DNA from 3 places in the Pseudomonas phoenicis genome. Region 2 is predicted to be linked to each of the others. Evidence: riboswitches for the same ligand, from Rfam matches in the RefSeq annotation. Region 2 holds a riboswitch; each other region holds the start of a gene.
What was found. Region 2 has a riboswitch for cobalamin ahead of cobW (cobalamin biosynthesis protein CobW). Riboswitches for the same ligand answer to the same signal wherever they lie in the genome.
Positions count from the first base shown of each region.

Region 1: it holds a riboswitch for cobalamin, as region 2 does, so the genes downstream of both, cobO (cob(I)yrinic acid a,c-diamide adenosyltransferase) here and cobW (cobalamin biosynthesis protein CobW) in region 2, are expected to answer to the same signal.
Region 3: it holds a riboswitch for cobalamin, as region 2 does, so the genes downstream of both, AA0Z93_RS18390 (ABC transporter substrate-binding protein) here and cobW (cobalamin biosynthesis protein CobW) in region 2, are expected to answer to the same signal.

Region 1 is NZ_CP154852.1:3,283,757-3,286,012, reverse strand. Features, by position in the region: gene AA0Z93_RS14760 (cobyrinate a,c-diamide synthase) at 1-639, opposite strand, end outside; gene cobO (cob(I)yrinic acid a,c-diamide adenosyltransferase) at 636-1,247, opposite strand; cobalamin riboswitch at 1,372-1,596, opposite strand; gene AA0Z93_RS14750 (PQQ-dependent sugar dehydrogenase) at 1,824-2,256, shown strand, end outside.
Region 2 is NZ_CP154852.1:4,347,817-4,350,072, forward strand. Features, by position in the region: gene cobW (cobalamin biosynthesis protein CobW) at 1-872, opposite strand, end outside; cobalamin riboswitch at 970-1,178, opposite strand; cobalamin riboswitch at 1,251-1,481, shown strand; gene AA0Z93_RS19745 (CbtB domain-containing protein) at 1,573-1,758, shown strand; gene AA0Z93_RS19750 (CbtA family protein) at 1,769-2,256, shown strand, end outside.
Region 3 is NZ_CP154852.1:4,037,346-4,039,601, reverse strand. Features, by position in the region: gene AA0Z93_RS18395 (DUF1624 domain-containing protein) at 1-889, shown strand, start outside; cobalamin riboswitch at 916-1,116, shown strand; gene AA0Z93_RS18390 (ABC transporter substrate-binding protein) at 1,241-2,248, shown strand; gene AA0Z93_RS18385 (FecCD family ABC transporter permease) at 2,245-2,256, shown strand, end outside.

The DNA of each region.
Region 1 (2,256 bases), 1.1 Mb from region 2:
GCTTTCGCCAAGCGCCTGCGCGGCGGCGTCCAGGCGCGCGTCCAGGTCATTGAGTTCGCTGGCCTGGACCAGCCCCAGGTGGCGGCTGGGCAGTTCGATGCCGCGCTCGCGCGACAGCCCGCCGTACCAGCGCAACCCCTCGCTCAAGCTGCCTTCGAGCAATTGCGCATGGCGCAGGCTGCCGACCCGGTTGGCCAGCACCCCGGCGAACGGCAGGTCGGGCTGGTAGCGCGCCAGGCCCAGGGCCAGGGCACCGAAGGTCTGGGCCATGGCCGTGCCGTCGATCACCGCCAGCACCGGGACGCCGAAATGCCGCGCCAGGTCGGCGCTCGACGGCGTACCGTCGAACAGGCCCATGACCCCTTCGATGAGGATCAGGTCGGCCTCGGCCGCGGCCTGCCAAAGCAGCCGCCGGCTTTCGGCCTCGCCGATCATCCACATGTCCAGTTGGTACACCGGCGCGCCGCTGGCGCGTTCGAGGATCATGGGGTCGAGAAAGTCCGGCCCGCACTTGAACACGCGCACCCGCCGTCCAAGGTTGCGGTGCAGGCGTGCCAGGGCGGCGGTGACGGTGGTCTTGCCCTGCCCGGAGGCGGGCGCTGCGATCAGCACCGCCGGGCAGTGTCGGCGTTCGCTCACAGTTCCACGCCCTTCTGCGCGCGGATGCCGGCCTGGAAGGCGTGCTTGACCACACCCATCTCGGTCACGGTGTCGGCCAGTTCGACCAGTTCGGGCTTGGCGCCGCGGCCGGTGACGATCACATGCTGCATGGGCGGGCGCGCCTGCAGGTCGGTCAGCACCTGGTCGAGGTCCAGGTAGCCGTGCTTGAGGGCGATGTTCAGTTCGTCAAGCACGACGAACTCCACGGCCGGGTCTTGCAGCAGTTGTCGCGACACGGCCCAGGCCGCTTCGGCGGCGGCGATGTCGCGCTGGCGGTCCTGGGTTTCCCAGGTGAAGCCTTCGCCCATCACGTGGTAGCTGACCTGCTCGGGGAAGCGCCGGAAGAACAGTTCCTCACCGGTGCTGTTGCGACCTTTGATGAACTGCACCACACCGCAGCGCATGCCATGGCCCATGGCGCGGGCGAGCATGCCGAAGGCCGAGCTGCTCTTGCCCTTGCCGTTGCCGGTCAGCACCAGCAGCAGGCCGCATTCGTTGGGGGAATTGGCGATGCGGTCGTCCATCAGCGCTTTCTTGCGCTGCATGCGGGCCAGGTGGCGTTCGTCGCGCTCGGGGGATTCGTTCATGGGGGTCTCCGCAGGCCACGGCGCCCGAACAGGCACCGGTGGGTCGATAAGGCAGGCAGACACGGAGGCGCGCAGCAGCCACGGCCTTACGCCACGGAGCACCGCGCATCACCCTCCGTGATACCGATATAAGACTGTGACAGGCCGGTCTCCGGGCTTGCGAGCGGGGCTTTGGCCCTCGGGCGGCGTGCCGCTCACCAGAGGATGACCCTTCTGGCCGTGCGCATCGCTCGACTCACCTACCGTTGCGGGGGCAGCGCCGGAATCGCACCGCTGTGGCGCCCACCGGCTTCCCAGTTTCACCCCGGTGGAAGCGTGTCCACGGGGCACCTGAAACGAACGGCGAAGGTTAGAGGGTTGCACCGGGAGCGTCAATGTGGATGGCGGGAATGGGTGGGGTAGCTGTGCATGACGACTGGAAAGCGCCTTCGACTGCAGCTCGCCCACTCCCTTGGCAGAACGCCACTAGGGCTACCGGGGCCGCTTTGCGGTCCATCGCGAGTGAACTCGCTCCAGTACGGCCTCTCTCAATCTTGTCGATGGTTCCCATTTGCGGAGGATGCCTGCATGGCCCGGATGCGTGTCGGTTTGCTGATTGCCTTGACCACAAGCCTGGTGGCCTGTGGCGAGTCCGCCCGTTTGCAGGTCTCCGACGGCATGGGCCCGGCGCCCGAGCTGCCGGCGCCGAACAAGACGCTCATTCCCACGGTGAACATCGCCCCGGCCATCGGTTGGCCGGACGGTGGCAAACCGATCGCCGCCAAGGGCACGCAGGTCAAAGCCTTCGCCGAGGGGCTGGACCACCCACGTTGGCTGTACGTGCTGCCTAACGGCGACGTGCTGGTGGCCGAAACCAACGCCCCGCCCAAGCCCGACGACAGCAAGGGCGTCAAGGGCTGGATCGCGGAGAAGGTGATGAAACGCGCGGGCGCCGGCGTGTCCAGCGCCAATCGCATCACGCTGCTGCGCGATGCCGACCACGATGGCGTCGCCGAGCTACGTGTGCCGT
Region 2 (2,256 bases):
ATGCCGTGCTCGGCCACCAGTTGCGCCAAGGCCTCGAGCAGCAGGCGCTCGTCGGCTTCCGGCAATTCCAGGGAGATGGAGTCGAAGGCGTCATGGTCGTGGTCGTCGTGTTCGCCATCATCGTCATGGTGCGAGTCGTGATGGGTGCGGCGGCCGTCGATGTGCGCTTCGGACTCGGCGCCCACGCCGATCAGCACGTCCAGCGGCAGACGGCCGCTGCTGGCTTCGATGACCTTGACCGCCGGCGGCAATTCTTCCTGCACTTCGGCGCGTACGCGGGCCAGGCCTTCGGCATCGATCAGGTCGGCTTTGTTCAGCACCACCAGGTCGGCGCTGGCCAATTGGTCGGCGAACAGCTCGTGCAGGGGCGATTCGTGGTCGAGGTTGGGGTCGAGCTTGCGCTGGGCATCGACCTGGTCGGGATAGGCGGCGAAGGTGCCGGCCGCGACCGCCGGGCTGTCGACCACGGTGATCACCGCATCGACCGTGCAGGCGTTGCGGATTTCGGGCCACTGGAAGGCTTGCACCAGGGGTTTGGGCAGGGCCAGGCCGCTGGTTTCGATGAGGATGTGGTCCAGGTCGCCGCGGCGCGCCACCAGTTCGCGCATCACCGGGAAGAACTCTTCCTGCACCGTGCAGCACAGGCAGCCGTTGGCCAGCTCGAAGACCCGTCCCACCGCCTCTTCTTCCGTGCAGCCGATGCTGCACTGCTTGAGCAGGTCGCCGTCGATGCCCAGCTCGCCGAACTCGTTGACGATGATCGCGATGCGGCGGCCTTGGGCGTTGTCCAGCATGTGCCGGAGCAAGGTGGTCTTGCCCGAGCCGAGGAAGCCGGTGACGATGGTGACGGGAAGCTTGGCCAGTGTTTTCATGTCTCAGTGCCCTTGGCAGACGGCGCGGGCATGCGGGACGACCGCCCGCAGCCGAGTCGGCCAGGCGTGCTCGCCACCGGATCACCCCGCCCGGTTGATGTCGAAAGCGTACCGAGGCAGGTCTCCTGGCTCGCACCCTGGCCTGCGGGCCGTACCGATGGCGCCTTCCCGCGTGCGCGCAGTGGCTGTGCCGATCGGCTGGGATGCTTACAGTTGCGGGGGCAGCCGCGGCTCTACCGCGTTCCCGTCTTAGCTCAGTGGGCGAGGAAAGCATGCCCCCTGAGAACCTCGAAACGGCAAGGCTACGCAGTGCCCCGCGCGGGGTCAACCGCTGCCGCCGAGGGGCTGACAATTGACGGGAAATACGCCCCATGCTTTGCTAGCGCCCTTGCGTCAGGTGCCCCTCACGGGGTGAAACGGGAAACCGGTGCGTCGCGGTCTGCAACAGCAGGCCAGGCAATGCCGGTGCTGCCCCCGCAACGGTAAGCGAGCCATGCGTCTGCAACACCACTGCGTCGGCGCCAGCCACGTGGGAAGGTCGACGCGCAGTCTGGGGAGTCACGCTCCCGCTCGCGAGCCCGGAGACCGGCCTGGCGTCTCGATCAACCCCCGCGGTGGGCGGGCGCTGTTGCCTGCACTTGGCGTGTCCGCGCTGGGGCGACCGTGCGTGACCTGCCGATTCCCAGCCGAGGAACTCGTCATGCCGATCGTCAGCAGCAAACCCGCCATCAGCCCCTCCACTACGCTCAGTCAACGTCTGGTCGTCGCCATCGGCGCAGGCCTGCTGGGTCTGAGCCTGGTGTATTTCGCCGGCTTCTCGCACATCGATGCGGTACACAACGCCGCGCACGACACGCGCCACAGCGCAGCCTTCCCCTGCCACTGAGGACGCCGGCATGCTCACTCGCATCGCCCGTACCGCGGGCTTCAGCGGCTTGCTCGCCGCGCTGTTGCTGACCCTGCTGCAAAGTTTGTGGGTCGGCCCGTTGATCCTCCAGGCCGAAACCTACGAGAGCGCAGCGCCCGCTGCCCAGGCGCACAGCCATGCCGAGGGCGCTGCCGCCCATGAGCATGCGCCTGAGGCGTGGTCGCCCGAGGACGGCTGGCAACGCGTACTGGCTACCACCGGCGGCAACCTGGTCGTGGCCGTGGGCTTTGCCTTGCTGCTGGCGGCGCTGTACAGCCTGCGCCAACCCAACCGCGTCGCCAGCGGCGCGCTGTGGGGTCTGGCCGGCTTCGCGGTGTTCTGCCTGGCGCCCACTTTGGGCCTGCCGCCCGAACTGCCCGGCACGGCCGCGGCTGACCTGGCCCAGCGGCAGACCTGGTGGATCGGCACCGCAGCCGCCACGGCCTGTGGCCTGGCACTGCTGGCATTCAGCCGCTC
Region 3 (2,256 bases), 310 kb from region 2:
AGCCTTCCTGTTCAAGCGCGGCCTGTTCCTGGTGGTGCTGGAGTTCACCGTGGTCAACTTCGCCTGGACCTTCCAACTGCCGCCGAGCGTGGTCTACCTGCAAGTGATCTGGGCCATCGGCGTGAGCATGATCGCCCTGGCGGCGCTGGTCTGGTTGCCACGGGCGGCGCTGATCGCGCTGGGCCTGACGATCGTCGTCGGGCACAACCTGCTCGACGCCGTGCATTTCGGCGAAGGTTCTTCCCTGCACGTGCTCTGGGCGATCCTGCATGACCGTGGCTGGCTGGAAGTGTCCGAGCACATGCGTCTGCGCACCTCCTACCCGGTCTTGCCGTGGATCGGCGTGATCGCCCTGGGTTACGCCCTCGGCCCGTGGTTCGCCCGTGGCAGCGACGCGGCCCTGCGCCAGCGGCGGCTGCTGGGCAGCGCCGCGCTGGCACTGTTGGCGTTCGTCATACTGCGTTTGCTCAATGGTTACGGTGAAGCGCCCTGGAGCAGCTACCCCAGTGCCGTGCAAACCCTCATGAGCCTGCTCAACATCACCAAGTACCCACCTTCGCTGCTGTTCCTGTGCCTGACCCTGGGTGTCGGCCTGTTGCTGCTGCGCGGTTTCGAGCGCGCCGGCCAGGCGCGCTGGATCGGCGTACTGGCGGTGCTGGGCGCAGCGCCGATGTTCTTCTATCTGCTGCACCTGTACGTGCTCAAGCTCGCCTACCTGGTGTGCGTGGCGCTGTTCGGCCTCAACCAGGGCCAGTACTTCGGCTTCGACAGCATTGGCGCGGTGTGGCTGTGCGCGGTGTCGTTGGCGTTGGCGCTATACCTGCCGGTACGCGCCTTCGCCCGGCTCAAGGCTCGGCGCCGCGACATCGCCTGGCTCAAATACCTGTGAAGCGGTTCCCTGCCGGCGGGCGATGGTCTACCATGCCGCCCGCCGGTTTCCCCCCAGGAATTAATAGGGAATTCGTCGCTCGCCGCCACGTGGCGAGCCAAACGAAACTGCCCCCGCAACTGTAGGTGCCGAGCCTGCTCCTCGAATGCCACTGGACGAGTCCGGGAAGGCCGGAGCCAGGCCAGGACGCACCAGTCAGGAGACCTGCCGGCACACATTCACCGACCGGCGGGGTGTCCGGGACGGCCATCGGCACCCTGTCCAGGGTGGTGCCGCCTGCCTCGCGCAGGCGGCGCAGACGATGCCTGTCCGTGCACGCGGTCCGCTGCACCACGATAGGAGATCGTTCCAATGCTTCGCCTCACTGCCCTGCTCACCGCCCTCGGCCTCTCGGGTGTCGCCCAGGCCGCCGCCACGCACTACCCGCTGACCGTGGACAACTGCGGCATGCCGCAGACCTTCGCCCAGGCGCCGCAACGTGCGGTGACCATCGGCCAGGCCGGCACCGAGATCCTCTACGCCTTGGGCCTGGGCGAACGTCTGGCCGGCACCTCGCTGTGGTTCAACGACGTGCTGCCCGAATTCAAGGCGCAGAACGACAAGGTACCGCGCCTGGCCGACAACGATCCGAGCTTCGAGGCGGTGGTCGGCAAACGTCCGCAACTGGTCACCGCGCAGTTCGAATGGATGGTCGGCGAGCAAGGCGTGGTCGGCACCCGTGAGCAGTTCCGCGAGTTGGACATTCCCACCTACCTGCTGCCCTCCGACTGCGAAGGCAAGGACAACCTGGTCGGCGCCGACGGCACCCGCCTGCAACCGTTCAAGGTCGACACGATCTACAAGAGCGTCAGCCAACTGGCCGAGATCTTCGATGTGCAGGCGCGCGGCGAGGCGCTCAATGCCCAGCTGCGCGGGCAATTGGAACGGGCCCGGGCGCGACTGGCCGGCAAGGATCTGTCGGGCACCAGCGCGCTGTTCTGGTTCTCCAGCGCCGACCTCGACATCGACCCTTACGTCGCCGGCCGCCAGGGGGTAGCCGATTTCATGCTGCAAACCCTCGGTGTGCGCAACGTGGTGGAGTCGCAGGAGGAATGGCCCACCGTCGGCTGGGAAACCCTGGCCAAGGCCAACCCCACCTGGCTGATCATCGCGCGCATGGACCGTCGCCGCTTCCCGGCCGACGACTACCGCAAGAAACTCGAATTCCTGCGCACCGACCCGGTGGCGAAGAATCTCGATGCGGTCAAGCAGGGTCGCATCATCATCCTCGACGCCGACGCCATGCAGGCCGGCATTCGCCTGTTCCGTGGCCTGGAGACGCTGTCCGAGGCATTCGCCAGCGGTAAAACGACGCCGTGAGCCAGCGA